Regions from separate parts of the Embleya sp. NPDC127516 genome, predicted to be linked through region 1. Evidence: predicted binding sites of a transcription regulator. Region 1 holds the regulator's gene; the other holds the start of a gene.
What was found. The regulator HrcA, encoded in region 1, represses chaperone genes, less so after heat shock. The targets are predictions, from matches to a motif close to TTNGCACTCNGNNNNNCNGAGTGCNAA.
Positions count from the first base shown of each region.

Region 2: groES (co-chaperone GroES) is a predicted target of HrcA. The motif match lies at 8,217-8,243, and genes of this name have one in related genera.

Region 1 is NZ_JBIWJT010000005.1:513,550-529,154, forward strand. It holds gene ybeY (rRNA maturation RNase YbeY) at 1-116, opposite strand, end outside; gene ACIRL2_RS12900 (PhoH family protein) at 122-1,162, opposite strand; gene ACIRL2_RS12905 (ribonuclease Z) at 1,377-2,288, opposite strand; gene ACIRL2_RS12910 (histidine triad nucleotide-binding protein) at 2,295-2,657, opposite strand; gene ACIRL2_RS12915 (16S rRNA (uracil(1498)-N(3))-methyltransferase) at 2,731-3,471, opposite strand; gene ACIRL2_RS12920 (NAD(P)H-dependent flavin oxidoreductase) at 3,468-4,535, opposite strand; gene dnaJ (molecular chaperone DnaJ) at 4,732-5,862, opposite strand; gene hrcA (heat-inducible transcriptional repressor HrcA) at 5,865-6,881, opposite strand; gene ACIRL2_RS12935 (MBL fold metallo-hydrolase) at 7,030-7,785, shown strand; gene ACIRL2_RS12940 (DUF3097 domain-containing protein) at 7,815-8,645, shown strand; gene ACIRL2_RS12945 (WD40 repeat domain-containing protein) at 8,673-9,878, shown strand; gene ACIRL2_RS12950 (Uma2 family endonuclease) at 9,880-10,449, opposite strand; gene ACIRL2_RS12955 (phenylalanine 4-monooxygenase) at 10,557-11,450, opposite strand; gene ACIRL2_RS12960 (dynamin family protein) at 11,763-13,790, shown strand; gene ACIRL2_RS12965 (hypothetical protein) at 13,787-14,914, shown strand; gene ACIRL2_RS12970 (dynamin family protein) at 14,958-15,605, shown strand, end outside.
Region 2 is NZ_JBIWJT010000026.1:24,468-40,072, reverse strand. It holds gene ACIRL2_RS37085 (transglycosylase domain-containing protein) at 1-2,038, opposite strand, end outside; gene ACIRL2_RS37080 (L,D-transpeptidase) at 2,216-2,836, opposite strand; gene tsaB (tRNA (adenosine(37)-N6)-threonylcarbamoyltransferase complex dimerization subunit type 1 TsaB) at 3,010-3,693, shown strand; gene rimI (ribosomal protein S18-alanine N-acetyltransferase) at 3,825-4,313, shown strand; gene tsaD (tRNA (adenosine(37)-N6)-threonylcarbamoyltransferase complex transferase subunit TsaD) at 4,306-5,349, shown strand; gene ACIRL2_RS37060 (hypothetical protein) at 5,408-5,683, shown strand; gene ACIRL2_RS37055 (polysaccharide deacetylase family protein) at 6,019-6,912, shown strand; gene ACIRL2_RS37050 (THUMP-like domain-containing protein) at 6,900-8,138, opposite strand; gene groES (co-chaperone GroES) at 8,384-8,692, shown strand; gene groL (chaperonin GroEL) at 8,827-10,455, shown strand; gene ACIRL2_RS37035 (SDR family oxidoreductase) at 10,641-11,459, shown strand; gene ACIRL2_RS37030 (WhiB family transcriptional regulator) at 11,590-11,925, opposite strand; gene ACIRL2_RS37025 (response regulator transcription factor) at 12,417-13,028, shown strand; gene shbA (RNA polymerase sigma factor ShbA) at 13,262-13,855, shown strand; gene ACIRL2_RS37015 (hypothetical protein) at 13,852-14,058, shown strand; gene guaB (IMP dehydrogenase) at 14,263-15,605, shown strand, end outside.

The DNA of each region.
Region 1 (15,605 bases):
ACGGACAGTTCCGCCAGTGGATGGATGCGCATACGGTCCAGCGTCCACCGGGCGACGTCCACGATCGCGTGTTCGTCCACCCCCGTGCCGGACTCGTTGGCGATGTCGATGGACATGGCCTTCAGTTCACTTCCCGTTCCACTGTTTGCATGTTCACTGTGTGCTTGCCCCGACCGTTCTTGTCGACCGGCCGCCGGCCGCGCGACCTGGGCAGATCCCCGTTGCCGTTCGCGTGACCGTCGGCCTCGACCTGGATGTCGTAGCGCGCGTACGCGTCCACGATCCGGCCGACCAGCTTGTGTCGGACCACATCCTCGCTGGTGAGGTTGCAGAACGCGATGTCGTCCACGCCACGCAGGATCTCCTGCACCACGCGCAGCCCCGACTGGGTGCCACCGGGCAGGTCGACCTGCGTGGTGTCCCCGGTGACCACGATCCGCGACCCGAACCCGAGCCGGGTCAGGAACATCTTCATCTGCTCGGCCGAGGTGTTCTGCGCCTCGTCCAGGATGATGAACGCGTCGTTGAGCGTGCGACCGCGCATGTACGCGAGGGGGGCGACCTCGATGGTGCCGGCGGCCATCAGCCGCGGGATCGAGTCGGGGTCGATCATGTCGTGCAGCGCGTCGTAGAGCGGGCGCAGGTACGGGTCGATCTTCTCGTAGAGCGTGCCGGGCAGGAAGCCGAGCCGCTCGCCCGCCTCGACCGCCGGGCGGGTCAGGATGATCCGGGTGACCTGCTTGGACTGCAGGGCCTGGACCGCCTTGGCCATCGCCAGGTAGGTCTTGCCGGTGCCCGCCGGGCCGAGACCGAACACGATGGTGTGTTCGTCGATCGCGTCCACATAGCTCTTCTGGTTGAGCGTCTTGGGGCGGATCGTGCGGCCTCGGTTGGACAGGATGTTGAGCGTCATCACCTCGGCGGGACCGTGTCCGTCGTTCGAGCGGACCATCGCCACCGAGCGCTCGACCGCCTCCTCGTTGAGCGGCTGGCCGGTGCGCACGATGACCAGGAGTTCGTCGAAGAGCCGGCGGACCAAGGCCACGTCGGCCTCGGTACCGGAGACGGTGACCTCGTTGCCTCTGACGTGGATGTCGGCCTCGGGGAACCCCTGCTCGACCACTCGCAGGAACGAGTCGCCGGAACCGAGGAGCGCCACCATGGGGTGCTTGGCGGGGATCGTGATCTTCGCCTGGGCCTGCGCGGTCGGAGTTTCGCGCCGGGTGTCTCGCGCGGTGTTCTCGGAGCTCGCGCCTCGCGCGTTCGTCGTGGGAGCCATGGGCGGCCTTGGCGGCCTGATCACGCCTCATTTCCGTGCTCGGGAAGCGGTTCGATGTTGCTCAATGGTAACTCTCCGGGCGTGGCGGACCCGGAGATTATTCCGGTACCGGACGCCGCCTGGGGACTTCGATCCGATCCAGGTCGTGCGCCGCGACGGTGTCCGGGAAAACCTCGCGGGCCTGCTCCAGGAGCGGCCCCACGTCGGTGTAGCGCTGGGAGAAGTGGGTCAGCACCAGCCGGCGGGCGCCCGCCTCGGCGGCGATCCCCGCCGCCTCGCGCGCGGTGAGGTGGCCGACCTCGCGCGCGAGGTCGGCGTCGGCGTCGGCGAAGGTGGACTCGCACACGAGCAGGTCCACGTCGCGCGCGAGCTCGACCGCGGCCGGGCACAGCCGCGTGTCCATCACGAAGGCGAACTTCTGCCCGGGTCGAGGCGCGCTCACCTGCTCCAGGGTCACCGCGCCGACCCGGCCCTCGCGCTGGATCCGGCCCACGTCCGGGCCGGATATGCCCAGTGCGGCGAGCCGCTCGGGCAACATCCGACGGCCGTCCGGCTCGACCACGCGGTAGCCGTACGACTCGACCGGGTGCGACAGCCGGCGGGCGTGCAGGGTGAAGGGCCCGGCGGGGAGTTCGACGTGTTCTCCCGCCAACGGGTGTTCGATCAGCACGGCGGTCTCGTGGAACGCGGTCGCGTGGTGCAGGCGATCGAACCACTGTTGCCCACTGGCCGGGTAGTGCGCGGTCACCGGATGCGGCACACGATCCAGCGACATGCGCTGGATCACGCCGGGGAGGCCGAGACAGTGGTCACCGTGGAAGTGCGTGACGCAGATCCGGGTGATGTCGTGCGCGGCCACCCCGGCGTGCAACATCTGCCGCTGGGTGCCCTCACCGGGGTCGAACAACAACCCCTCGCCGTCCCAACGCAGCAGGTAGCCGTTGTGGTTGCGCTGCCGTGTCGGAGCCTGGCTCGCGGTGCCGAGGACGACGAATTCCCTGGTGGACACGTTCGACTAGCCGGGAGGCCAGCTCAGCCCGCGGCCGCCGAGCAGGTGCGCGTGCACGTGGAACACGGTCTGGCCGGCACCGGCGCCGGTGTTGAAGACGATCCGGTAGCCGGACCCGGCGATGTCCTCGGCGGCGGCGACTACCGCCGCCTCGGCGAGCAGCGTGCCCGCCAGTTCGGGTGCCTCGGCGCCCAGTTCGCCCGCGCTGGCGTAGTGCGCGCGCGGGATGACCAGGACGTGCGTGGGCGCCTGCGGGTTGATGTCCCGGAAGGCCACCACGTCCTTGGTCTCGTGGACGATCGTGGCCGGGACGTCGCCGGCGAGGATCTTGCAGAACAGGCAGTCGGCCTGGGGTTCCCCCGCAGCCATGGGTGCCTCCATCGGGTCCGAGTCGATCACGGGCGGTCGCCCCCGATCGTAGTCACGTCCCGCGCCCGGCGCTTCAGGCCCAGCGGCCGGAGCGGGCCAGCAGGACGGACGCGGCCGAGACGCCGGCCGTGGAGGTGCGCAGCACGGTCGGGCCGAGCCGGTAGGCGGTCGCGCCGGCGGTGGCGAACGCGGCCAGTTCCTCCGGGGACACCCCGCCCTCGGGACCGACCACCAGGACCAGATCGCCCTCGGTCGGCGTCGCGGCGGTCGCCAGCGGTTCGGTCGCCGCCTCGTGCAGGACGCCCGCGAACGCGGCGGCGCCGAGCAGGGCGGTGACCCGGCGCGTGCTCATCTGCTCGGTCACCTCGGGCAGGTGCGGCCGGCGGGCCTGCTTGCCCGCCTCGCGGGCGGTCGAGCGCCACTTGGCCAGGGCCTTCGCCCCACGCTCACCCTTCCACTGGGTGATGCAGCGGGAGGCGGCCCACGGCACGATCACGTCGACGCCGACCTCGGTCATCGTCTCCACCGCGAGTTCGCCGCGGTCGCCCTTGGGCAGCGCCTGGACCACCACGATCCGGGGCGTGGGGGCGGGTTCCTCGGTGCGCGAGTCGACGTCGACGTACAGCCTGTCCTTGCCCTCGGTGCGGTTGACCGTGCCGTACACGGCCAGTCCGGCGCCGTCCGCCAGGACGACCGGCTCACCGGCGACGAGCCGGCGCACCGTGACGGCGTGCCGGCCCTCGGCGCCGTCGAGGACGACCTGCCGGCCGTGCCGGATGGCGTCGCCGGGGGCGAGGAAGACGGGGGCGCTCAAGCGCATGCCTTTCGGGCGGCGGCCATCTCGTCGACGAGCCGGCTGATCACCTCTGCGGCCGGCTCCTCGCGGGCGAGGCGCCAGCCCTGACCGGCCCACAGGGCCAGGCCGTCGGCCTCGCCCCGGGCGGCGGCGGCCTTGCGGATCGGCGAGACCAGGTGGTGGACGAAGGGGTAGACCCCGGGAGCCTCGGCCTCGTGGCGGGCCACGAAGCCGTTGCGCAGTCCCCTGGCCCAGCGGCCGGAGAACGCGCGGGTGAGCACGCTGCGCTCGAACGCCGGGTCGGCGAGCGCGGCTTTGTGCGCGGCGGGCGCGCTGCCCTCCGGGCAGCGCAGGAAGGCGGTACCCAGTTGGGCCGCGCTCGCGCCGGCGAGCCGCACCGCCTCGATCTGTCGGCCGGTCATCAGGCCGCCCGCGGCGATCAGCGGCAGCTCGGTCTCGGCGGCGATCAGCGTGAGCAGGGTGAGCAGGCCGTACGGGGCGGGCGCGTCGGGGTTGGCGAATCCGCCCTGGTGGCCGCCGGCCTCGGCGCCCTGCACGCACAGCGCGTCGACCCCGGCGTCGGCGGCGGCGCGGGCCTCCTCGGGCGTGGTGACGGTGGCCACGGTCAGCGTGCCCGCGGCCCGCAGCGCGGTGATCGCCTCGGTGTCGGGCAGGCCGAAGGTGAAGCTCACGACCGGGACCGGGTGGGCGAGCAGCAGTGCGAGCTTGGCGTCCCAGTCGTCGCGTTCGCAGCCGGGGGCGGGCGTGCCGACGGTGCCGCCGTAGTGGGCGGCGGCCCGGGTGAGCGAGGCCGCGTAGCGCCGGGTCAGCTCGTCCTGGGCGCGGGTGGGCGTGGGGTGCGGCATGAACGCGTTGACCCCGAAGGGGGCGTCGCCGACCAGCGTGCGCAGTTCGTCGATCTCGGCGGCCAGCTCGTCGGCCGAGCGATACCCGGCGGCCAGGAAGCCGAGCCCACCCGCGCGGACCACCGCCGCCGCGAGCGCGGGTCCGGCGGCGCCGGCCATCGGCGCCTGCACGATCGGCAGTGCGGTGAGCCGGGTGGGGTCGGTATTCGTCGGCATCATGCTCCCCGTTCGCTCGGTGGGCTCGGCTCGGCTCGTGTCGCCCGGCCCAGCCTAGGGAGTGTCCGGCCGCGGACGGAGCCGCCGTCCCCTCGCCGACGCGCCGCGGGTGCCGAAGCGGCCGAAAATCGGCCCGTCCGACACCCGCGACCACGAAACCGCGCGCGGCGCGCCCTCGGGCGCGCCGCGCATCGTCTCAGCGTCCGTTGAACGCGTCCTTGAGCCGGGAGAACAGGCCCTGCTGCCCCGGCGTGAACTGACCCGAGGGGCGTTCCTCGCCGCGCAGCTTGGCCAGCCGGCGCAGCAGTTCCTCCTGCTCGGGGTCGAGCTTGCTCGGCGTCTGCACCTCGACGTGCACGATCAGGTCGCCCCGGCCGCCGCCGCGCAGGTGGGTGATGCCGCGCCCGTGCAGCGGGATCGACTGGCCCGACTGGGTGCCGGGGCGAATGTCGATCTCCTCGGTGCCGTCCAGCGTCTGCAACGGCACCTTGGTACCCAGCGACGCCGCCGTCATCGGGATGGTGACCGTGCAGTGCAGGTCGTCGCCGCGCCGCTGGAAGGTGGTGTGCGGGACCTCGACGATCTCCACGTACAGGTCGCCGGCCGGGCCCCCGCCGGGGCCGACCTCGCCCTCGCCCGCGAGCTGGATCCGGGTGCCGCTGTCCACGCCCGCCGGGATCTTGACGGTGAGCGTGCGCCGCGCGCGAATCCGGCCGTCGCCCGCGCACTCGGGGCACGGGTGCGGGACCACGGTGCCGAAGCCCTGACACTGCGGACACGGCCGCGACGTCATGACCTGGCCCAGGAAGGACTTGGTGACCTGGCTGACCTCGCCGCGACCGCGACACATGTCGCAGGTCTGCGCCGTGGTGCCGGGCGCCGCGCCCTCGCCGTTGCACGTGTTGCACGTGACGGCGGTGTCCACCTGGATCTCGCGGGTGGTGCCGAACGCGGCCTCTTCGAGGGTGATCTCGATCCGGATCATCGCGTCCTGGCCGCGGCGCGTGCGCGAGCGCGGACCGCGCTGGCTGGCCTGGCCGAAGAACGCGTCCATGATGTCGCTGAAGCCGAAGCCGGCTTGGCCGAAGCCGCCGCCCGCGCCGCCCCCGGAGGACAGCGGGTCGCCGCCGAGGTCGTACATCTGCCGCTTCTGCGGGTCCGAGAGGACCTCGTAGGCGTTGTTGATCTCCTTGAACCGGTCCTGCGTCTTCGGGTCCGGATTGACGTCCGGGTGCAGCTCCCGAGCCAGCCGGCGGAAGGCCTTCTTGATTTCCTCCGGGGTGGCGTCCCGCCGCACCCCGAGGACCTCGTAGTAATCGGTAGCCAACTCTACGACTCCGCGAGGATCTGTCCGACGTACCGTGCCACGGCGCGCACCGCTCCCATCGTTCCGGGGTAGTCCATTCGGGTCGGCCCGAGCACCCCGAGCTTCGCCAGCGTTTCCTGCCCACTGCCGTATCCGACGGCGACCACCGAGGTCGCGGCCAGTCCTTCGTGCATGTTCTCGTGTCCGATCCGCACGACCATGCCCGGGTCGGTCGCCTCGCCCAACAGGCGCAGCAACACGACGTGTTCCTCCAGTGCCTCCAGGACCGGGCGGATCGTGTTCGGGAAGTCCATACCGAAGCGGGTCAGGTTGGCCGTCCCGGCCAGGACGACCTTCTCTTCCTTGTGTTCGACCAGGGTGTCGAGCAGCGTGGCCAGGATGCCCGCCACGATCGGCCGTTCCTCGGCGGTGAACGGCTCGGCGAGGTCCTGGACCAGCAACGGCACATCGGCGAACCGCTTGCCGGTGATCCGGCTGTTCAGTCGCGCGCGCACGTCGGCGAGCAGGTTCTCGCCGACCGGGCCGGGGGTGTCCATCACCCGTTGCTCGACTCGGCCGGTGCTGGTGATCAGCACGAGCATGACGCGCGTCGGCGCGAGGGTGAGCAGCTCGACGTGCCGGATCGTCGAGCGGGTCAGCGAGGGGTACTGCACGACGGCCACCTGATGGGTGAGCTGCGCGAGCAGCCGCACCGTCCGGCCCACCACGTCGTCCAGGTCCACCGCGCCGGCCAGGAACGTCTGGATCGCCCGGCGCTCGGCGCCCGACAGCGGCTTGACACCCGCGAGCCGGTCGACGAACAGCCGGTAGCCCTTGTCCGTGGGCACGCGGCCGGCGCTGGTGTGGGGCTGCGTGATGTAGCCCTCCTCCTCCAGCGCGGCCATGTCGTTGCGAATGGTGGCCGGGGAGACCCCGAGGTTGTGTCGGTCCGCGAGCGCCTTGGAGCCGACCGGCTCCTGGGTCGCCACATAGTCCTGCACGATGGCGCGCAGCACGTCCTGCTTGCGATCGTCGAGCATGGTGCGCACCTCCTGACCCGTTGTTCCGCCCGTTGCCTGTCCCGTTCGCGGCGGTTCGTCACGCTGGTTGGCACTCCGTCCCGCCGAGTGCCAGTGTACGGGTCACCCGATCCGGACCGTACCCCTGAGTCCGTGCCAAGGTTGACGCATGGTACGCGCCGAACAGCCGAAACACGCCACCTGGGAGCCGATCGGACCGGGCGTCCTGCGCCGTCGGCTGCCCGGCCTGGAGCTGAATGTGGCGGTCGTCACGGGACGCGACGGGATCCTGCTCGTGGACACCGGATCGCACGACCACGAGGCCGCGAATCTGCTGGCCTCGCTGGCTCGTGAGCTGCCCGCGCACGACCTGCCCGACCGGGTGGTCGCGGTGGTGAACACGCACGGTCACTTCGACCACTGCTTCGGCAACGACGAGGTGCTGCGCGCCTTCCCCGACGCCGAGGTCTGGGGCCACGCGGACCTGCCGGACTATCTGGAGCGGTACGCCGAGGCCGGTCGCGCGAGCGGCATCTCGCACGGCTTCGACCCGGATCTGATGAACGCCGCGCGGATCGTGCCGCCGACCCGGCTGGTGGCCCGCGAGCAGCCGGTGACCGTGGACCTCGGTGGGCGCGAGGTGGTGTTGTACGCGCCGGGCCGCGGACACACCGATCACGACCTGGTCGTGCACGTGCCCGACTGCGGTGTGCTGATCGCCGGCGACATCGTCGAGGAGAGCGGACCGCCGCTGTTCGGCTCGGACGCGTTCGCCGCCGAGTGGAGCGATTCGCTGGCCCGGGTGCGCGCGCTGGACGCGAGTGTCTGGCTGCCCGGACACGGCGCGGTGGTCGACACGGAGTTCGTGATCCGGCAGAACCGGTGGCTGGCCGACGTCGCCGCCGGGCGCGTCGTACCGGACTGACGGACCGTCACCCGGCTAGCGTCACCGTCATGCGCAGTTACGGACCCGAGTCGCTGATCCCGGGATGGAAGAAGGACAAGCCCGTCCCGGAGGTCGCGGCCGATCGCGATCTGGTGGTGGAGGAGGCGTCCACCGGCTTCTGTGGCGCGGTGGTCCGGGTGGAGAAGACCCCTGAGGGGTTCACCGTCACGCTGGAGGACCGGCACGGGCGGCTGCGGGTCTTCCCGATGGATCCGCGCGGGTTCCTGATCGACGGCGAGGTGGTCACCCTGGTCCGGCCGCGGGCGCCGGGGCCCGCGCGTGCCCCCGGGCGGACCGCGTCGGGTTCGGTCGCGGTGGCGGGTGTCCGGGCCAAGGTCGCGCGGGCGGGCCGGATCTACGTGGAGGGCCGACACGACGCCGAGTTGGTCGAGCGGGTCTGGGGCGACGACCTGCGGATCGAGGGCGTGGTCGTGGAATACCTCGAAGGCATCGACGATCTCCCGTCGCTGGTACGCGAGTTCGGGCCGGGTCCGGATCGGCGGCTGGGCGTTCTGGTGGACCACCTGGTGCCGGGCTCGAAGGAGAGCCGGATCGCCGCGCGAGTGACCGGCGACCATGTGCTCGTGGTGGGACACCCCTATATCGACGTGTGGCAGGCGGTCCGGCCGGCGTCGGTGGGCATCGCGGCTTGGCCGGACGTACCGCGCGGAGTCCCGTGGAAGGAAGGGGTCTGCGCGGCGCTCGGCTGGCCGGTCGACCCGCCGCGGGCGTGGCGTCGGATTCTCGCGGCGGTGGATTCGTACCGCGACCTGGAGCCGGCGCTGCTGGGACGGGTGGAGGAGCTGATCGACTTCGTGACGGCGCCGTCCGAGGTGTGAGTCCCGGGCCGGCGCTAGCGTGCTCGGATGCGACAGGAACAGGTCACGCTCGTGCTGCCGGGCTCGGCCGGCCCCAAGTATCGAATGTTCGCCGTGCACGGCACCGAGTTCGTCCGTTCCGCCTGGTCGGGCAACGGGACGCCCCGGGACACCCGCCGGGATTTCACCGATGCCGGAGCGGCGCTGCTCGCGCTGCGGCGGGAGGCGGACAAGGCGATGCGGGCCGGCTTCGTCCGGCTGGGCGGGGCCGAGGACGAGGTGGTGTTGGAGTTCCTGCCGCCCGGCAAGACCTCGTCGCGGGGGCTGGACCTGCACCCGGACGGGCACACCGTGGTGGTCGGCTACGACGGCGCGATCCGACTGGTGGACGTGGCCACGGGGGAGCGGCGCACGGTGCACGCCGTGCCGGCGGCCGAGCGGCTGACCGATATCGGCGGCGTGTTGTTCGACGCCGGCGGAACGGCCGTGGTCTACACGATCGGCGGCGCGACCCGCCGGTTCGACCTCGACACGGGACGCGAGGAACAACTGGCCTGCTACCGGCAGTTCGAGGACGCGCTGTTCAATCCGTACGTGGTGCAGCCGTCCTGGGACACGGCCCGCGAGCGGCTCGTGGTCTTCGACGCGGGCGACCTGGTGCAGGTGCTGGACGGCGCGGGCAAGCCGGTGTGCGAGGTGTCGACGGCGTCGCCGACCACCGAGTGCCGCGGCGCGGCGCTGTCCGCGTCGGGCCGGCTGTTGGCGGTGTGGCGGGTGAGTCGCGGCGTGGTCTACGGGCATCGGGACGCGACGGAGGATCCGACCAACGAGGTCGAGGTGTGGGACGTGGCGGCCGGCCGGTTGACCGCGCGGGTGCCGCTCGCGTGGGAGATCGGCGAACTGGGCTTCGACCCGAGCGAGACGCTGCTCGTGGTCAACCGGGGCCGGGTGCACGGACCGTTCGCGATCTCGATCGAAACGGGCGAGCCGGCCTGGCAGTTCGACAATCCGCACCACCCGAACGGCTGGGGCACCTGCTACGCGTGGGCCTACTCCCCCGACGGCCGTCGGCTCGCGGTGGGCGGCCATCGCACGAGTGCGCTGCACATCTACGACGCGGACCTGCGCCAGGCCGACGCGCGGGCCCTGCCCGGCTACGACGACCAACGCGTGCGCCGCCTCGTCTTCTCCGCCGACGGCACCCTCCTGGCCACCGGCGGCGACTTCGGCCGAGTCTTCGTACGGCGGGTGTGAGTCAGCCGAACCCGTTGGTGCTCAGCGCCATCGCGAACGGCGCGGGCAGATCGAGCGGGCGACCGAACGGTCTGACCTGGATCCTCGTGTAGTCGCCGTCCTCGGGGTCCGAGAACAGCGAGCTCCGGTGCGCATCGCGATCGACCAGCAGGTAGAAGGGAATGTCACCCCGCGCATAGCAGCGCCGCTTTTGCTCCCGATCCAACTCCGGCCGTCGATCGGTGACCTCGAGAACGAGGAGCACCTTCGAGCACGGCATCCAGGCGGCGGCGCCACGGAATACGTCCAATGCCGCAGGCACGAAAACCCCGTCCGGGATGACGTGGTTGGGGGGAAATGTACCGATGCTCGGCGCAACCAGGCCCTTGTTGCCGGAGAATTGCAGGTCGATGGCCGCATCTGCGTGAATACGGCGGATCACCGATGAGATCACGTGTTCATGGCTGCCGGGCGGCGTCACCCGCACCACGACTTCCCCGTCGACCAATTCGGGCCGCAGATCGGATGGGGTGTCCAGTTCGTGGAACACTTCCAGGAGGATGGCCGCCTGGGTATCGAGCTCTTGGGTCATCACGCGTCTCCCGGGTGTCGACGCGAGAGTATGAGCAGGTCGTACGGGTGAACGGAGAGTTGGTCTCCGATCACCCGCACGAGTGAACGACTACAACGAGTGGGGTGCTACGGCGTCTTCGCCGAGGCCGTCAGGGCGGCGATCGAGTCGTCGGTGCAGGTCGCCCAGAAGGTGCCGACGACGTCCTCCAGGTGGGTCATCGAGCGGGCCGCGTACAGGATGTCCTGGTAGTGGGTGATGTCGTACTGCATCGTGCCCATCGCGACCAGGTCCAGGTCGCGGATGTCGACGGTGCGGAACTCGCGGATCTCGCCGTAGGAGGACAGGATCCCCGCGCCGTAGGCCTTGAGCGCGCCGGCCTCGTGCATGACGCCGAATTCCAGGGTGAACCAGAAGACCTTCGAGACGAACTCCAGGGCCTCGCGGCTCTCCACCCGGCGGGCGGCCTCGCCGGCAACCCGGTACAGCGCCGCGAAGCGGTCCGAGGCGAGCATGTTGGCGTGGCCGATCACCTCGTGGACGACGTCCGGCTCGGGCGTGTACAGCGGCACGCTGTGGTGCCGGATGTACTGCGTCGAGTGGAAGTACGAGTCGGCCAGCGACCCGTAGAAGTCACGCAGCGGGACCAGGCCGGCCGCGGGCAGGTAGCGGAAGCCGGTGAGCGGCTGAAGCGCGCCGCTGACCTCCTCCAACTGGGGGATCCGGTCCGTCGGCAGCTTCAGCCGCGCGGTGCCCTCCAGGTAGTCCGCGACCGCGTACTCCGCGTGCGATACGGACAGCTCGTGCGAGACGAGGCGCCAGACCTCGTGCTCCTCCTCGGTGTACTCCACCTCCGGGATGGGCTCCCCACGCCGGTGGTCCAGGGCCAGTTCCGCGATCCGGTTTCGGCGCTCGCGGTATACCGCGTCCGCGAATCCCGGGTGACTGCGGGACAGCTCGACCTCGACTCCGCCGTCGGCCCTACGGGTGACCGGGGCCAGATACTGGGCCTCCTCGAACATGCCATCTCCTGATCGCATCGGAATCGACTCGCCGGACGAGCCGAGACACCCACGCGACCATTATGCGCCGCTTACATACCATTTCGACCGGTCAGGCCGACTGGGTGACGACGTGGAGCAGGTGCGAGGGATCGCCTCGGCGCCCTCATCGCATCATCCGGACGGCCGTCACACAAGAGGCACAGCCGTTCCGTCGCCCGGCCCGAATCCGCTTTCGATCCATCGAGACGGGATTCGGGCCCGCGTGACAGGATCGCCCGTACATCGGGGAGGGCACCGTCGGGAGGGGGCGCGGTGGTGGATTCTCGCGGCATGGCCGGGGATCGTGCACAACGACGCGATGTGGTCGAGGCGCTCACCGAGACCTCCGATCACCTGGATTTCGCGCTCGCGATGGTCCGTCGCATCGTCGGCGACCAGGAGCGCCTGGCACAACTGACGGCACGGATCCGCGAGATCGAGACCCGGCTGCGGGACGACCGTTACTACCTCGCCGTGATCGGCGAGTTCTCGGCCGGCAAGAGCACCTTCATCAACGCGCTGCTGGGCGAGGACCTGCTGCCCACGTCGGCGCTGCCCACCACCGGCGCCGCGACCAGGATCACGCACGGCGACGAGTTCGCCGTCGAGGTGCGCTTCAGCGGCCACGGGATCCGCTACGTGTATCCCTCCGGGCGATACACCGGCGCGGCCAGCCCGCTCGGCGGCATGCTCGCCGACCTCGCACCGCATGTGGTCGTGCCCGAGGACACGGCCGGCGTCCTGCGCCTGCTCACCGCCGACGAGGCGATCGCGCCGCACGTACAGAGCCTGGAGGTGCGCCACCCCGCCGCCGCGCTGCGCGACGGGCTGGTGATCATCGACACACCCGGCACCAACGCCCGGGCCGGGCACACCGAGATCACCCGCGCCGTGATGCGCGACATCGCCGACGTCGCGGCGGTGCTGACCGCGTCCACATCGCCGTCGCCGGTGTCGTTGGCCGAGTTCCTCACCGACGCGCTCGATCCCGGACAACTGCGCCGCTGCATCATTTTGGTCACCAAGATGGACCACATCGACGAGGACGAGCGGGACGACCTGCTCGCCCACGTCCGCGGGCGGTTCGCCCGGATGTTGGGCGTGGCCGATCCGGTCGTCGAGCCGGTTGCCGCCGAGCCGGTGGTCCGGCTGGCCGGCAACCGACCGCTGCGGGGCCCCGAGCAGGCCTACTGGGCCGAGGAGTTCCCGCGCACACTGGCCCGACTCCGGGACCTGATGCAGCGTCAACGCATCGTCGCGGTGTCCGACCACCTGCTGCGGTTGCTGGAGGACCTGCTCGACGAGTTGCGCCGCGAGGTGACCCTCGCCGAACAGCGGCTCGACGCCGAGGAGAGCGAACTCGCCGGTGCCCGGATCGCCGACATGGCCGCCTTCGTCCGGGCCCAACACGGCGAGACCGCGCGCCTGCTCGGCGCCGGTGCCCAGCGCGCCCAGCAGGCCGTCGGCGGCATGGCGCCGCAGTGGTGGCGCTACACCCGCGCCGAGATCGACCACGCCCTGGACGGCGCGGAGACCCCGGACGAACTGCGCGCGGTGATCGGCGTCCGCGCGCCCGAGCTGATCCGGCAGGGCCTGCCCCGGATCGGCGACATCGTGCAGCAGGCGGTCACCGGCGCGCTGGCGACCGCGGCCGAGAGCGCGCGGGCCGCCGCGGACACCGCGTTCGAGGCGGCCTATCGCAAGCTCGGCGCGATCGCCCGAGCCGACGGCCCGGACCGGGTCACCGTGCTGACCGGGCATCAGCTCGCGGACGCCGCGATGCGCGCCTACCAGGACTCGGTCACCGGCGTGACCCAGCAGATCCGCGCCGTGCGCCTGGATCCGACCGCCCCCAGGACGCCCGGCGCGCGGATCGGCGGCGCCCTGGACCAGTGGTTCGGCGGCGGCCGGAACGGCGATCCGGGAGCCCCGTCCGGCCGGGCCGGATTCGGCGGTTTCATGGCCAAAGTGGCCGATTCCCTCGCATCCACCGACATGACGGCCCTGCGGAACCACGCACGCGCCGAAATGCATCAGACACTGCGAACCGTCGCCGACGGTTTGTCCCGACAGATCGACGAGGCCGTCGGGGCGGCGACGACGCACTACTCGCTGGACGTCTCTCGACACGTGGACCGCTATCGGGCCAGGTACGAGGCGGCGGTCGCCGAGATGGTGGCCGAGCATCACCGCCGTGAGGATATTCTCGCGGCTCGCAGAAGCCTGTTGCAGGACGCGGACAGGCAGACGGAACGGCGCCGCGGCACGGTGAACAGCCAACGCGAGCGCCTCACACGCCGGGGGGAATTCGGCAGATGAGCGACTACACGCACGACGACGACCTGTTCGCGATGGTCTCCGACGACACCATCGACACGCTGGACACCGCCGACGGGGGCACTGTCGGGGCGGCACCACTGTGGGAGACCGACGCGGGCGGCGAGTCCAACGGCGCCTACCCCAACTCCACTCTGCCGTATACCGACCCGAACTTCGATCCGCTGCACGACCCGAACTACGACCCGTTCCACGCGGACAGCGACGGCGACGGCAAGATCGACATGTACGACCCGCAGATGTTCGACCCGAACGACGGCAACGTGCCCCCGGCCACGCCCAGTCAGCAGTGGCGCGACGACCAGCTCGCCAACGACCCTTACGCGAACGACCCGTACGCCGATCCCTACGGCGATCCCTACGCCGACCCGTACGGCGACCCGTACGGCAGCGACCCGTACGGCGGCTCCGACCCGTACGCCGACCCGGCCGGCTACGACCCCGGGCCCGCCGCGGACCACGGCCAGGGCGTCAGCCCGCAGTGGGGCGCCGTCGACGACGGAAGCGGCAACTGGGAGTACCACGCGCCGGACAACTGGACACCGGCCCAGTTCGACGGTTTCGGCGACCCGGTGGGCGACGCGCAGTACTGGCAGCAGCAGACCAGCCCGACGAGCTGCGCGGTGGTCTCCCAAGGGATGATCCTGGAGAAGCTCACCGGCGTGCCGCTGGACGAGAACGCGCTGATGACCGAGGCCCAGCAGGCCGGCATCTACGACCCCGAGACCGGCACCAGGACCGACGACATCGGCAAGCTGCTGGAAATGCACGGTGTGGACACGGACATGGTTCCGGGCGCCGACATGCGCCAGATGCTCGACGCGCTGGAGAAGGGCGACCAGGTCATCGTCGCCCTGGACGCGCAGGAGATCTGGTCCCCCGTGCACGACCCGAACACCGGGGCGCCGCTGGAGCAGGACCCGACGATGGGGCACGCCGTGTGGGTCACCGGCATCGACACCCAGCCCGACGGATCCGTCTACGTCCTGCTCAACGACTCCGGCGCGCCGTTCGGCCAGACCGAGCCGATCCCGCTGGCCGACTTCGTCAACGCGTGGCAGGACCGGGACACCACGATGATCGTGGCACACCCGACGCACGCCTGATCGTTCGACATCACAACGGATTCGATGGGAGTAGGGACCACACATGTCGTTCGATCGTGAACACGTGCTGCGCCAGGCCGCGCAGGTACAGCCGCGCCGACGCCCCGGCGTCGCGGGCCTGTTGAGCGGGATCCACCGCAGCGACGAGCTGCGCGGCTGGGTCACCATGGAGTCGGTGGCGCTGCCGCCGGTGCCCGAGCGCACCGCGGCCGGCTGGACGTTGTGGAGCCTGATCGGGGTCGGCAAGGCCACCCCCGGGCGCCGCGAACTGCCGATCCACCCGGTGTGGGGCGCGGTCCAGTGGGCCTGGCCGTCCGAGGACGTGCTGCGGCACGTGAAGCTGACCGAGTTGCCCGAGGTCGCGAAGTCGGTCGAGAGCACGATCGGGGACGAGGCCGCCTGGGCGCTGTCGATGCGGCCGGAGGGGCTGGCCGAGCGGGCCCGCTTCTTCCAGTCGCTCGGCCGCTTCCTGGCCGACCCCGAGGCGGACGCGAAGGGCGGACCGAAGATCCTCGCCGGGCTGTACGCGCGGGTGATGCCCTCCGGCGCGGTGGCCGCGTACCACCAGCTCGTGCCGAGCACCGCCTCGTGGCTGCGCGCGGGTGCGCCGCGTGAGGCGGCGCCGCGTCGCGACTCGGGCGACTCGCCCACCGGCCGACCCGGCCCGTCGGGGCAGACGGCGGACCGGAGG
Region 2 (15,605 bases), on a different contig from region 1:
CCTCCGGGAAGTCGGTCGCCTTCTGCCCGGCGAGTGCGGCACGCATGTAGGTCGTCCACATCCGGGTCGGCAGGTTGCCGCCGTCCACCCGGTCCAGTCCGGCGACCCCGGACAGGGACAAGAACGCGTGCGTCTCGGCGTCCTCGCGGAACATGCCCATCGAGGTGGACAGGTCCGGGGTGTAGCCGACGAACCAGGCCGAGCGGTTGTCGTCGGTGGTGCCGGTCTTGCCCGCCGCCGGGCGGTTCAGCGCCTGTGCGCGAAATCCGGTGCCGCTGTCCACGACGCCGCGCAGCACCTGGGTGACCGCGTTCGCCTGCTGGTTGTCGTAGGCGTCCTCGGTGTCGTGATCGGGCAGGTCCACGGTGTCGCCGGAGCGGGTCAACCGGTCCACCGGGTAGGGCGCGCGCTGTTTGCCCTCGGCCGCGAACGTGGCGTACGCCGAGGCCATGTCCAGCGCGCTGGGGGTAGAGGTGCCCAGCGACACGGACGGGATCGGTTGCAGCCCCGGCGTGCTCGCGGGCAGCCCCGCGTCCACCGCCGCCCGCACCACCCGGTCGGGGCCGACGTCCATGCCCAGTTGGGTGTAGACGGTGTTCACCGACTTGTCCATCGCCCGGGCCAGGGTGATCTGCCCGTAGTCGACGCCGTCCTCGTTGCCCGGTTGCCAGGGCACGCCGTCCTGCAGGACGGGCTTGCCGTTCGGGTAGCGGATCACCACGTTGTCGTTGCCGTTGTAGACCGTGCGCGGGCTGATCCGGTCCCGCCTGCCGTCGCGGTCCTGCACGCCGTCGCGCAGACCGGCGGCCAGCACGAACGGCTTGAACGTGGAACCGACCTGCACGTCGCGGCGGGTGGCGTCGTTGACGAACTGCCGGACGTAGTTGGGGCCGCCGTAGATCGCGACGATCCGGCCGCTGCCCGGCTCCACCGACGCCGCGGCGACGCGTACGCCGACGTCCGCGGAGCGCTCGGCCGGATCCAGCGACTGGGCGAGCTGGTCCTGCACGGTCTGCTGGAGCACCTCGGTCGTGCGCTTGTCGAACGTCGTGGTGATCGCGTAGCCGCCGGCGTCGAGCCGGTCCTCGTCGACCACGTCGTGGTCGAGCAGGTAGCGCTTGGCCATCTCCACCAGATAGCCGTTGACGCCGGCCAGGTTGGCCGCCGGACGCGGGTCGATCGGCTCCGGGAAGACCATGCCGGCGCGCTGCTCGGGGGTGAGCCACTTCTCCTTGACCATGCCGTCCAGGACGTAGTCCCAGCGTGCGAGTACCCGCCGCCGGCCCGCCTCGGTGGTGTTCCGGACGTCGTTGGCGCTGGGCGCGTTCAGCAGCACCGCCAGGTAGGCGCCCTGCTCGACGGTGAGTTGCCCGACGTCGATGCCGTAGTACGCCTGCGCGGCGGCCTGGATCCCGTACGCGCCGCGGCCGAAGTACACGCTGTTGAGGTAGCCGGTGAGGATCTCGTCCTTGGAGACGGTGCGGTCGAGTTTGACCGAGATGATCGCCTCCTTGAACTTGCGGCCCAGCGTCTGCTCCTGGGTCAGGTAGACGTTCTTGACATACTGCTGGGTGATCGTCGAACCGCCCTGGAGGCCGCCCGAGCCACCCGCGGCGTTGCGCAGCAGGGCGCGCACGGTGCCGGTGATCGATACACCGGCGTTGGAGAAGAAGGAGCGGTCCTCGGCGGCGAGCACCGCGTGCTGCACGTCGATCGGGATCGCGGCCAGCGGCACGGTCTGCCGGTTGGTGGTGCCGGTGCGGGTGATCTCGCTGCCGTCGCTCCAGTACCAGACGTTGCTCTGCTGCCGGGCCTGGGCGTTGACGGTGTGCGGAACCGGGGTGACCGCGTAGACCAGACCCACGGCGGCGAACAGGCCGGACAGGACCAGCAGGACGAAGGTGAGCAGGTGCTTGAACGAGGGCAACCAACGCCGGAGTCCCCGCCGATTGCTCCGGGGGTAGTCGAACAACCTGCGCCGGGGAGTCGGCCCCTGGACGTCGCCGGGACCGCTCGGACCGGAGGAGTCGTGCGCCACGCCGCCACCATTTCCTCGGTGCCATTGCCCTGACGGGCCCTGTCGGTCAGCCGCGTGTGCCCGATGGGGCTGGTGTGACCGGAGGGATCATCATCCTGATGATATGTGGGCAAAGCACGGGAATCGCCGCTGAATGGGGCAATGGTGGGCGTGGCGTGGTGAATCGGACCTGTGCGGTCAGGGCACCACGATGACGGGTGTGCCGACCGGGGCGAAGGCCCACAGGGCCGCGCCGTCGTCCGGCTTGGAGCGGATACCCGCGCTCTTGGCCGGCGACGTGGAGGCCTTCGGGCGTGCGGTGCCGCTGGGGGAGGGGCCGGGCTTGGCGCCGGTGTCGATCTTGTCCAGCGGAGTGTCCGTCGCGGCGAAGCCGAGCGGGATGCCCTGTACCGCGCCGAAGCGCACCGAGTAGGTGATCCGGAGGTTGTCGCTGCCGGTCTGCGCCTCCTCCTTCTTCAGGGTCACCTGGTACGAGCCCGGTTGCGGCTTGACCGGCGCGTTCGCGACGGGGTATTCGCGCAGCGTGCGGTCGGCCTCGTCGACCAGCCAGACGTGGCTGTCCTTGATCGCGTAGACGACCCGCTTGCCGGTGCCGGAGCCCGCGGGCACCGGCGGCGGTACGTAGACCGGGGGCGCGGTCGCCCCGGACGGGGCGGTGGGGGTCGGCGTGTTCGTGCGCGCTATCCCCCGGTTGTCCGGTGCCGAGTTCGCGGCCTGCGCCGCGAGGAAGCCGACGCCGACCAGTGCGGCGATGGTGATGCCCGCGACGGCCACGCCCGGGTTGAGCCGCTTCGCCATTGCCTTGGGTCCCTCTTCCGCCGTGTGGTGGCCTCCATGGTGCCGGCAGGCACCGCCCGCGCGTTGGAGCCGGGTCCACTTTTCCTTCCCGGCAGCCCGCGGCGCCCCGCGCACCCGCGCGTCCCGCGGGCGCGGCGGACGAGAGCACGGCGCGCGGTCGGTAGCCTGGTGCCGTGCTGCTGCTCGCCTTCGACACCGCCACCCCGGCCGTCACGGTCGCCCTCCACGACGATTCCGCCGTCCTCGCCGATTCCACCCGGGTCGACGCCCGTCGGCAGGGCGAACTGCTCGCGCCCGGCATCGCCGACGTGTTGCGCGCGGCGGGCCGAACCCGCTCCGACGTCACCGCCATCGCGGTCGGGGTCGGGCCCGGGCCGTACACCGGCCTACGGGTGGGCATCGTGACCGCGCTCGCGATGGGCGACGCGCTCGGCATCCCCGTGTACGGCGTGTGCACCCTCGACGCGCTCGCGTACGCGGCCCGCCGGGACGGCACCGTCACCGGGCCGTTCGTGGCGGCGACGGACGCACGCCGCAAGGAGGTCTACTGGGCGCGGTACGACGAAGCGGGTGCGCGCGCGCAAGGCCCGGCGGTGGATCGCGCGGGCGACCTGCCCGAGGACGTCACCAAGCTGCCGGCGGTGGGCGCGGGCGCCGCGTTGTACGCGGGGACGTTCACCGACGCGCGTGCGCCGGAGCACCCGGACGCGGCGGCGCTCGCGGCGTTCGCCGTACGGCGACTGGCGGCCGGGGAGGCCCTGTCGGCCCCCGAGCCGTTGTACCTGCGCCGCCCCGACGCGCAGGTCCCCGCGGGCTACAAGGCCGTCACCCCCGACGGACCGCCGCCCCGGGCCTGACGGTCACCGATCCGCGACGCCGGCCCCACCCCGCCCCGGCACCCCTGCCGGCCCCCTGTCGGTCGCCCCGGGCCGGGCCGGCCCGATCGATCGGGCTCAAGGGGTGGTGGGGCAGTCGATAGACTCCCGGCATGGAATCCGGCCCTCGACTGCGGCGCATGCGGTGGTGGGACATCGAGGCCGTCATGCGACTCGAACACGAACTGTTCGCCGAGGACGCGTGGTCGGCCGGGATGTTCTGGTCCGAGTTGTCCGAGCCCGAGTTGCGCTATTACGTGGTGGCCGAGGACGAGACCGGGGCGCTCGCCGGGTACGCCGGGCTCGCGGTGATCGGCGACGAGGGCGACGTGCAGACGATCGGGGTGCGCCGCGATCGGTGGGGGACGGGCCTGGGCTCGGTGTTGTTGACCGAACTGCTCGATCTGGCGCTCGAACGCGGCTGTCGGGACGTACTGCTGGAGGTGCGCGTGGACAACGCCCGCGCACAGGCGCTCTACGAGCGCTTCGGATTCAAGGGGATCGGCGTGCGGCGGGGCTACTACCAGCCCGCCAACGTGGACGCGCTGGTGATGCGCCGCGATCTCAAGGAACGTCGGGAAGGAACGGCCACCGGTGGCTGACGAACCACTCGTCCTGGGCATCGAGACCTCGTGCGACGAGACGGGCATCGGCATCGTGCGCGGCACCACGCTGCTCGCCGACGCGGTCGCCTCCAGCGTCGACGAACACGCCCGGTTCGGCGGGGTGGTGCCCGAGGTGGCCAGCCGCGCGCACCTGGAGGCGATGGTGCCCACGGTGCGCCGCGCGCTCGCCGACGCGGGCGTCACCATGCGCGACATCGACGCGATCGCGGTCACCTCCGGCCCCGGCCTGGCGGGGGCGCTGCTGGTCGGCGTCGCGGCGGCGAAGGGCTACTCGGTCGCGCTGGACAAGCCGCTGTACGGCGTCAACCACCTGGCCTCGCACGTGTGCGTGGACCAGTTGGAGCACGGCAAGCTGCCCGAGCCGTGCATGGCCCTGCTGGTCTCCGGCGGACACTCCTCGCTGCTCCTGGTGCCCGACATCACCGCCGACGTGCGGCCACTCGGGTCGACCATCGACGACGCGGCGGGCGAGGCGTTCGACAAGGTCGCGCGGGTGCTCGGGCTCGGCTTCCCGGGCGGACCGGTGATCGACCGGCGGGCGCGCGAGGGCGACCGAACCGCGATCGCCTTCCCGCGCGGGCTGACCGGACCGCGCGACGCGCCCTTCGACTTCTCCTTCTCCGGCCTCAAGACCTCGGTCGCGCGCTGGGTCGAGGCCCGGCAGCGGGCCGGCGAGGCGGTGCCGGTGGCCGACGTCGCGGCCTCCTTCCAGGAGGCGGTGGTGGACGTGCTGACCCGCAAGGCGATCCGCGCCTGCAAGGAGAACGGCGTCGAGCACCTGATGATGGGCGGCGGCGTCTCGGCCAACTCGCGGTTGCGCGCCCTGGCGCAGGAGCGCTGCGACGCGGCCGGGATCGTGCTGCGGGTGCCGCGGCCGGGCCTGTGCACCGACAACGGCGCGATGGTCGCCGCGCTGGGCGCCGAGATGGTCGCCCGGGACCGGGCCCCCTCCACGCTGTCCATCCCGGCCGACTCCTCGATGCCGGTCACGGTGACCCAGGCGCTGTCGTAGGCGCGGGCGCTCACGCGGAGTACGACGGTTCGGGAACGGTGGAAACGGGAGAGGCGAGATGGCGATCGCGGCGATGTGGGAGGCCAGGGCCGAGGCCGGCGGGGGAGCGGCGCTGGCCGCGTGGGTGCACGCCGCGGCGCTGCCGGTCCTGGTCGACGCGCCCGGCCTGGAACGGGTCGAGGTGTTCGCCTCCTCCGACGAGCGGGACGGCGACCGGGTCGTGGTGATCGCGCTGTGGACCGGCGAGCCGGTGTCGCTGCCGGACCCCCCGGCCGCGCTGGTCGCCCGCACGCCGCACGCGTGGAGCTTCGAACGGCTCAGCGTCGGCCCCTGACCGGGCGCCGCGTTCGGGCCGACACGCGCGAGTGGGCGTTCCGGTCCGCGGCGGAGTTGCCGGTCCGCGTCGGAGTCCGGCGTCCGGTTCCGCGCAACACTCGACCCGCGTCCGACGAGGAGGCCATTCGCAAGCCGGACGCGGGCCGAGTGCCTTGGCTGATGGCTGCGTGCCGCCGCACGTGCCATTGGCCTTGCCGGGAGTGTGCCCAGCTCATCGGCTGCTCAACAGTCCTTCGACAGTCCCTTGAACAGCCCTTGTCCGGACCGTGACAGGCCGCCGCGACGCGTAGCGTGGGCGCGATCGGAGCACACGAACGAAAGGGTCCGGCGACAGTGGCGCATCGAACGGTACAAAAGCGGCGGGGCGCGGCCCGCACCTCGGCCCTGATCGGCCTGGCCGGTGCGCTGCTCGTCGCGCTGACCGGCTGCGGCGGCTCCGACGACACCGCCGCGGTCAAGGGCACCGGCCGGCCCACCGGCGGCGCGTCCACCGACCCGACCAGGCCCACTCCCGCCGCGAAGCCGGACACCCCGGGCGCCGACGCCGCCGCGCTTGCCGCGAAGTGGAACCTGAAGCCGTTCACCCCGCCGCCCGCCCCGCCCGCGGTCAAGCCGATCAAGGCCGGCGGGCCCCAGCCGCCGGTGGTGGACAAGATCCCCACCGAGGAGAAGATCGTGTTCATCACGATCGACGACGGGGCGGAGAAGGATCCCGGGTTTCTCGACATGATGCGGGACCTGCGGATCCCGGTGTCGATGTTCCTCAACGACACCTACGTGCGGCAGGACCCGGAGTACTTCCGCAAGCTCCAGGCGCTCGGCGCCACGGTGCAGAACCACACGCTGTCCCACCCGGACCTCAAGACGCTGGGCGCGGAGGCGCAGAAGCACCAGATCTGCGGTCAGCAGGACCGGCTCGCCGAGATCTACGGCAAGCGCCCGACGCTGTTCCGCCCGCCGTACGGCAACTGGAACGCGACCACGCAGACGGTGGCCGGTGGTTGCGGCGGGATCGACGCGATCGTCAAGTGGCGGGAGTCGATGCAGATCAACGACATGCAGTACGTCGGCGAGAAGAAGCTGCACCCGGGCGACATCATCCTGGCCCACTTCCGCGGGCCCGGTGAGCTCAAGGGCACCACGATGACCGAGATGTTCGGCAACATGCTGCGCAAGATCCAGGCCCAGGGCTACACGGTCGCGCGCCTGGAGGACTACATCGGTTGAGGTCCTCCCGGCCGGTCGAGCACCCCGCCGAGGCCCGGGCCGGTGGGCTGCCCCGGGGACACCGGCTGCCCGATCAACATCGTGGGCGCGCCCGCCACCCGGGTCAGCAGCACCGTGGCCGCGTTCGGGCCGGTCGGCCCGACCCGGCGGCGGACCTCCTCGGGTTCGACCGCCGAGCCGCGCTTCTTGACCGTGAGGTTGCCGACGCCGCGCTCGCGCAACAGGGCCTTGAGCCGCTTCAGATTGAACGGCAACACGTCGGTGATCTCGTACACGCTCGCGAACGCGGTGGCGACCAGCTTGTCCGAGGCGAGGTAGGCGATCGTCTCGTCCACCAGGTTGCCGTCCACCAACTCGCCCACCTCGGCCACCAGGTGCGCCCGGATCACCGCGCCGTCCGGCTCGTAGAGGTAGCGGCGGACCGGGCCCACCGGTGCCCGGCGAGCCGGGCCCGAGGCCAGCGCGGCGCCGGCGGGCAGCACGGTGGCGCGCAGGCCGCCGCGCGCGAGCCGGCCCCACCACAACACCGCCTCCTTGACGTCGCCGCGATCGGAGACCCACTCGGCCTCCATGCCCTCGGGCACGATCTCGTGCGGGATGCCGGGCGCGACCTTGGCCGCGCCGCACGGCACCCGGGCGGCGAGCGTGGTCAGGAACGAGAACGGCGGCGAGTACGCCCGGGGGTCGAAGGTGCGGCCCCGGGCGGTGCGCCGCGCCGGGTCGATCAGCGCCGCGTCGTACCCGCCCAACTCCACCTCGGTCACGTCCGCGCACTCGACGGTGAGCAGGTGCGCCAAGCCCAGCGCGTCGGCGTTGGCCCGGGCGACCGCGCAGGTCAGCGGGTCCAGGTCGACCGCGTGCACGGCGATCCCGGCGCGGGCCAGCGCGAGCGCGTCGCCGCCGATGCCGCAACACAGGTCCACGGCCCGGTCGATCCCGCCGGCCGCGACCAGCCGGGCGGCCCGGTGCTCGGCCACCGAGGTGCGGGTGGACTGTTCCAGCCCATGGGGTGTGAAGTACATCCGCGCCGCGTCCGCACCGAACTTGGCCCGCCCGCGCTGCCGCAGCCGGGACTGGGTGAGCGCGGCGGCCACCAGCTCCGGCGAGTGCTCCCGACGCAGCCGGGTGGCCAACGACAGCTCTTCGCCGATCTCGTGGTCGGCGAGCAGGTCCAACAGCGAACGGCCCTCGTCGGTCAGCAGCGCGGTGAAAGCTTCGGTGTGCACGCGCCCATTCTCGCCGAGCGCCGCCGGCCCCCGTCGGGAAGGCCACCGGTATGAACAATGCGGTCCGACGCGCTGAATCTGGCACTCTGGTTGACGGAGTGCTAACCGCCACCTAGTGTCTGTGCTGGCACTCTCCCCATGAGTGTGCCAGTGCGATACGAGCAGGTCCGGCACCCGCGACGACGGATCTGTCCCATCGCCGACAGACATTTTTCCGTGAGATCTCCGAAGGGGGAGGTCGCATCGTGACGACCGCCAACACCAAGGTTGCCATCAAGCCGCTCGAGGACCGCATCGTGGTCCAGACGCTTGAGGCCGAGCAGACCACCGCGTCGGGTCTCGTGATCCCGGACACCGCCAAGGAGAAGCCCCAGGAGGGCGTCGTCCTGGCTGTGGGCCCGGGTCGTTTCGAGGACGGTCAGCGTCTGCCGCTCGACGTGAGCGTCGGTGACACCGTTCTGTACAGCAAGTACGGCGGCACCGAGGTGAAGTACAACGGCGAGGAATACCTCGTTCTCTCGGCTCGCGACGTGCTCGCGATCATCGAGAAGTGACATCGCGCTGACGCGCCGGAACCGGTGACGGTTCGACGACCCCGCCCCGGATCGCCCTGCCTTGTCGGCCGGTGGACCCGGGGCGGAGTCGGTTGTACGACGTCGACTAGCAACCTTTAAGGACGAAGACCCTCATGGCGAAGATCCTCCAGTTCGACGAGAAGGCCCGGCGGTCGCTGGAGCGCGGCGTCAACGCGCTGGCCGACACCGTCAAGGTCACGCTCGGCCCCAAGGGCCGCAACGTCGTGATCGACAAGAAGTTCGGTGCCCCGACCATCACCAACGACGGCGTGACGATCGCCCGTGAGGTGGAGCTCGAGGACCCGTACGAGAACCTCGGCGCGCAGCTGGCCAAGGAAGTCGCGACCAAGACCAACGACATCGCGGGTGACGGCACCACCACCGCGACGGTCCTGGCCCAGGCGCTCGTCCGCGAGGGTCTGCGCAACGTGGCCGCCGGCGCGGCCCCGATGGACCTGAAGAAGGGCATCGACCTCGCGGTCGCCGCGGTATCCGAGCAGCTGCTCAAGACCGCCCGCGCGATCGACGGCAAGGAGGACATCGCCGCCGTCGCCGCGCTCTCGGCGCAGGACCAGCAGATCGGCGAGCTGATCGCCGAGGCCATGGACAAGGTCGGCAAGGACGGTGTCATCACCGTCGAGGAGTCCCAGACCATGGGTCTGGAGCTGGAGTTCGCCGAGGGCCTCCAGTTCGACAAGGGCTACCTGTCGCCGTACATGGTCACCGACCAGGAGCGTATGGAGGCCGTCCTCGACGACCCGTACATCCTGATCCACCAGGGCAAGATCTCGGCCATCGCCGAACTGCTGCCGCTGCTCGAGAAGATCATCCAGGCCGGCGCGTCCAAGCCGCTGCTGATCGTCGCCGAGGACGTCGACGGCGAGGCGCTGTCGACCCTGGTCGTGAACAAGATCCGCGGCACGTTCAACGCCGTCGCGGTCAAGGCCCCGGGCTTCGGCGACCGCCGCAAGGCGATGCTGGAGGACATGGCGATCCTGACCGGTGGTCAGGTCATCGCCCCCGAGGTCGGCCTCAAGCTCGACCAGGTCGGCCTGGAGGTGCTGGGCAGCGCCCGTCGCATCACCATCACCAAGGACGCGACCACCCTGGTCGACGGCGCCGGCGACGCCGCCGCGATCGCGGACCGGGTCAAGCAGATCAAGCGCGAGATCGACGACACCGACTCCGACTGGGACCGCGAGAAGCTCCAGGAGCGCCTCGCGAAGCTGGCCGGCGGCGTGTGCGTGATCCGTGTGGGCGCGGCCACCGAGGTCGAGCTCAAGGAGAAGAAGCACCGTCTCGAGGACGCGGTCTCCGCGACCCGCGCGGCCATCGAGGAGGGCATCGTCGCCGGCGGCGGCACCGCCCTGGTGCACGCCGTCTCCGTGCTCGCCGACAACCTCGGCCAGACCGGCGACATCGCGACCGGCGTCGCGGTCGTGCGTCGCGCCGCGGTCGAGCCGCTGCGCTGGATCGCCGAGAACGCGGGCCTCGAGGGCTACGTCATCGTCAACAAGGTGCAGGAGCTCGGCATCGGGCACGGCTTCAACGCCGCGACCGGCGAGTACGGCAACCTGGTCGACTCGGGCGTCATCGACCCGGTCAAGGTGACCCGTTCCGCGCTGCAGAACGCCGCGTCGATCGCGTCGCTGCTGCTCACGACCGAGACCCTGGTCGTCGAGAAGCCGGCCGAGGAAGAGCCCGCCGCGCACAACCACGGCGGCCACGGCCACTCGCACTAGTTCCACCCGCGACGCCTCGCGACACCCCGACGGGCCCGACCGCTTCGCAGCGGTCGGGCCCGTCGGCCTTTCCGGTGCCGGCCCGATCTGCGAGAGTGCCGGGAGCCGTCAACTGACGGACCGTCAGGAGTCGGCCGGGCGACTGCCGTCGAGCGCCGTCGGTCGAGCACCATCGAAGGAGAGACATGGGTACCTACGCGATCACCGGAGCGGCCTCGGGTCTGGGCGCCGCGACCAAGGCCCGGCTGGAGGCGGACGGCCACCGGGTGATCGGCGTCGACCTGCACGACGCCGACGTCGAGGTGGACCTGAGCACGGCCGAGGGTCGCGCCGAGGCGATCGCCGGGGTCACCGAACTGTCCGGCGGCGCGCTCGACGGCTTCGTGCCCTTCGCGGGTCTGGCGGCGGCCACCGGGCGCCCGGGCGGTCTGCTCGTATCGGTGAACTACTTCGGCGCGATCGCGCTCCTGGAGGGGCTGCGTCCGCTGCTCGCGGCCGGCACGAACGCGTCCGTCGTGCTGATCAGCTCGAACTCGACGACCGCCCAGCCGAACTGGCCGGTGGAGGTGGCCGAGTTGTGTCTGGCGGGCGACGAGGCGGGCGCGACGGCGGCGACCGAGGTGTTCGGCGAGTTCGCCGCGCTCCAGGCCTATCCCGCGACCAAGGCCGCGCTCGCGTGGTACGCGCGGACCAAATGCGCCGAGTACATCGCCGACGGCATCCGACTGAACGCGATCGCGCCGGGTCTGATCGAGACGCCGATGACGGCCGAGGGCCGCAAGGACCCGTTGACCGCCGAGGGCATGGAGATGTTCCTGAACACGATCCCGGCCGGCCGCGGCGGTCGGCCGGAGGAGATCGCCGCGCTGGTGGCGTTCCTGCTCGGCGGCGAGTCGAGCTTCTTCGTCGGTTCGGTGGTCTTCTGCGACGGCGGCACCGACGCGGCGTTCCGGGGCAAGGACTGGCCGAAGGTGTGGGAGATGGACATGTCCGCCCTCCGGTAGGCGATCGCGAGCGCCTCGGCGCTGCTGTGGTGACACGTGCCGCGGCTCGTGGTGACACGTGCCGGGCCGCGCCCAAGCTCGGCGGCCCGCCCCCGGATCCGGGGGCGGGCCGCCGAGCTTGGTGTGTGTCTCAGTGCGTCACGGACGCGCCGCCGGCCGCGGCGGCCGCGCGTTCCGCGGCGACCCCGTGCCGGCGGTCGCTGTCGAGTTCGACCCGTTCGTCCTCGGTGAGCCCGCCCCATACGCCATACGGCTCGCGCACCTTCAGGGCGTGCGTGGCGCACTGGCGACGGACCGGGCACCGCATGCAGACTTCCTTGGCCGAAGCCTCTCGGGCGACCCTGGCGGCGCCTCGCTCGCCTTCGGGGTGGAAGAACAGTGCGCTGTCGACTCCGCGACAGGCTGCCGAGAGCTGCCAGTCCCACAGATCGGCGTTGGGGCCGGGGAGTCGCGAGAAATCAGCCATGACTCGTCCCTCTTGCTTATCGCGTACGAGTTGTCGGTGAGCAGGGTTGCCACCTCGGGTGCAGACCGTGCAGAACAGTCGTGATCAAGCGATCAGAAGTAGGTGCGACTGTGTCACGAATTGATCAGTTCCAATCCTAATTCCCACTTATGCACTGAAAGCAGAAAAAATTACTCACTCTGGTGGCTCACGGGCACCGGTGGGTGCGCTTCGGTGGGATTCGACGAGGGGAAGCGGTGGAAGGTGACGTTGGGTACGCGAGCGATCACCCACGCGTGTCCTCGGGCTCGGTCGCCTCGTTGTCGTAACGGCGGAGCGGAACTCCCCCCGTAACCCTTTCGAGTGATGCTCGTTGGGGTGGGTGAAGCGGTTGGCGATGGAGGCGGTCGGGGCCGGACCCCGAGTCACCGTCCTCCGGGACCGCCGCAAAGGAAACGGTACGTACAGGCGTGGAGGCTCAACGTGACGCGGATCCACTGCGGAGGCCGGCGATGACGACCGTCCTGGTCTGCGACGATTCCCCGCTGGTTCGGGAGACCCTGCGGCGGGCGGTGGCCACGGTCCCCGGCGTCGAGAGGGTGACGACGGCCACGAGTGGCGAGGAGGTACTGCGGCGCTGGGGCGCGGAGCGGTCCGATCTCGTCCTCATGGACGTGCGGATGCCCGGGCTCGGCGGCGTCGAGGCGGTGCGCCGCCTCCTGGCCGGCGACCCCGGCGCACGGGTGATCATGCTGACGATGGCCGAGGACCTGGACGGCGTGGCCCTCGCGGTCGCCGCCGGGGCTCGGGGATATCTGCACAAGGACGCGTCGCGCGCGGAGTTGCGCGCGACCGTCTCCCAGGCGCTCGCCGACCCGACCTGGCGGCTCGCGCCCCGGCGTCTGCGTTCGCCCGACATGGGCGTGGCGCCGACCCTGACGGCACGTGAGATCCAGGTGCTCGAAGGGATGAGTCACGGGCGCAGCAACGCCGAGATCGGGCGCGAGCTGTTCCTGTCGGAGGACACCGTCAAGACCCACGCGCGCCGGCTGTTCAAGAAGCTGGGCGCGTCCGACCGGGCCCACGCGGTCGCGCTCGGATTCCGGTGGGGACTCGTGCGATGACGCACGCACGCGAGCACTCCCCCGACCGTGAGGGGCCCGAGGGTCGCCTCCCGGGTGGGCACGGTCGGTGGGGACTTGTGCGATGAGGCGTGTGCCGACGGCCCCCGACGGGCGAGGGTCCGTGCGGTGATTGCCGTTGCCCGGGGGGCCGGATGAGTCCCCCGGGTCGGCATGGCCGCGATTCGGTCGCCGATCCCTGCATACTGAATGGCATGGGTGGGACCCCCGAGCGAATGCCGGACGAGCCGTACGAAGCACACGCGCAGGCCGACGACGGCATGCGTGCCGTCGTGGTTCGCGCGGTCCAGGGGGACGTGCAGGCGACCGACGAACTGCTCGCGTACGTGCGACCCCTGGTGTTGCGCTACTGCCGGGCCCGGCTCGGCCGGGTCTCCGGCGCCGAGCACGCGGCGGACGACGCCGCGCAGGAGGTCTGCCTGGCCGTGTTGTCCGCGCTGCCGCGCTATCGCGACGAGGGCCGCCCGTTCGAGGCGTTCGTGTTCGGCATCGCGGCACACAAGGTGGTCGACGTGCAGCGTGCCGCGATGCGCGGCGCGGTACCCACGTGCGATCTGCCGGAGGCGGTGGACGACCATCCCGGTCCCGAGGACCAGGTGGTGCGGCGCAGTGACGCCGCGCACGCCCGGGCCCTGCTCGGCCGTCTTCCCGACAACCTGCGCGAGTTGCTCGTGCTGCGGGTCGCCGTCGGGCTCTCCGCCGAGGAGACCGGGCGGGCGATGGGCATGTCGCCCGGCGCGGTGCGGGTCGCGCAACACCGTGCGCTGACTCGCCTGAGGGCGTTGGCGGGCGAGGAGAAGACCGCGTGAGCGGCGGCGGTGTGCGGTTCGGTGGCCGATCCGGCACCGCCGACCTGGGCCTGCTGCGGCAGGACGACGAACTCGTCGAGCAGTTGCGGCGACGCCGTCCCACGCCCGCCCAGGACCGGATCGCCAGACTGTTCGACGCGCTGCTCGCCGAGGTGGACGGCACCGCGGCGAACCGGCGCCGGGCGGTGCCCGACCGTTGCTGAGGCGGGTCGGGAATGGCGCGGACCCGGTGCGCGGTTGTGCTCACCATCGGCAAGCGGGCTCGAAGCACCGCGTGGGGCCAGTAGCATGAACCCTCAATCCACCCATCCGCTTGCCGAGAGCGCGTTTCCGCCGTACCCGGGGACCCGCCCTGTTCGGGGAGCGGGCCGGCGGAGCGATCCATCGGAATACCTTCGGAAGGTGTCATGAGTCTCACGGCCGACGGCGTACCCGAGAAGTTCGCGATGCTCGGGCTGACGTACGACGATGTCCTGCTGCTGCCGGGCGCGTCCGACGTCGTGCCGAGCGAGGTGGACACCTCCGCCCGGGTCACCCGCAACATTCGCGTCCGGATCCCGCTGTTGTCCTCGGCGATGGACACCGTGACCGAGGCCCGAATGGCGATCGCCATGGCCCGTCAGGGCGGCGTCGGCGTGCTGCACCGCAACCTCTCGATCGAGGACCAGGCCGCGCAGGCGGACACGGTCAAGCGCTCCGAGGCCGGAATGGTGCTCGACCCGATCACCATCGGCGCGGACGCCACGCTCCAGGAAGTCGACGCGCTGTGCGCGCGGTTCCGGATCAGCGGCGTCCCGGTCACCGACGACAACGGTCGGCTGCTGGGCATCGTGACCAACCGCGACCTGCGCTTCGAGGTCGACCACTCGCGCCGGGTGCGCGACATCATGACCCCGATGCCGCTGGTCACCGGCAAGGTCGGCACCACCGGCGACCAGGCGATGGAACTGCTGCGCCGGCACAAGGTGGAGAAGCTGCCGCTGATCGACGACGCGGGCAAGTTGCGCGGTCTGATCACGGTCAAGGACTTCGTCAAGAGCGAGCAGTACCCGAACGCGACCAAGGACGCGGACGGCCGACTGGTGGTCGGCGCCGCGATCGGCACCGGTGACGACAGCTACCGCCGGGCCCAGGCGCTGGTCGAGGCCGGCGTCGACTTCATCGTGGTGGACAGCGCGCACGGCCACTCGCGCAACGTCCTGGAGATGATCGCCAAGGTCAAGGCGAACACCAAGGTCGAGGTGATCGGCGGCAACATCGCCACCCGCGACGGCGCGCAGGCGCTGATCGACGCGGGCGTGGACGGTGTCAAGGTCGGCGTCGGCCCGGGCTCGATCTGCACCACCCGGGTGATCGCGGGCGTGGGCGCGCCGCAGGTCACCGCGATCTACGAGGCGGCCCAGGCCGCCCGCGCGGCGGGTGTGCCGGTGATCGGCGACGGCGGCCTGCAGTACTCCGGCGACATCGCCAAGGCGATCGCGGCCGGCGCGGACACGGTGATGCTCGGCAGCCTGCTCGCGGGCTGCGAGGAGAGCCCCGGCGACCTGATCTTCATCAACGGCAAGCAGTTCAAGTCCTACCGGGGCATGGGCTCGCTCGGCGCGATGCAGTCGCGCGGCCAGGCCAAGTCCTTCTCCAAGGACCGCTACTTCCAGGACGACGTGCTCTCCGAGGACAAGCTGGTCCCCGAGGGCATCGAGGGCCAGGTGCCCTATCGGGGCCCGCTCTCCGCCGTCGCGCACCAGTTGAT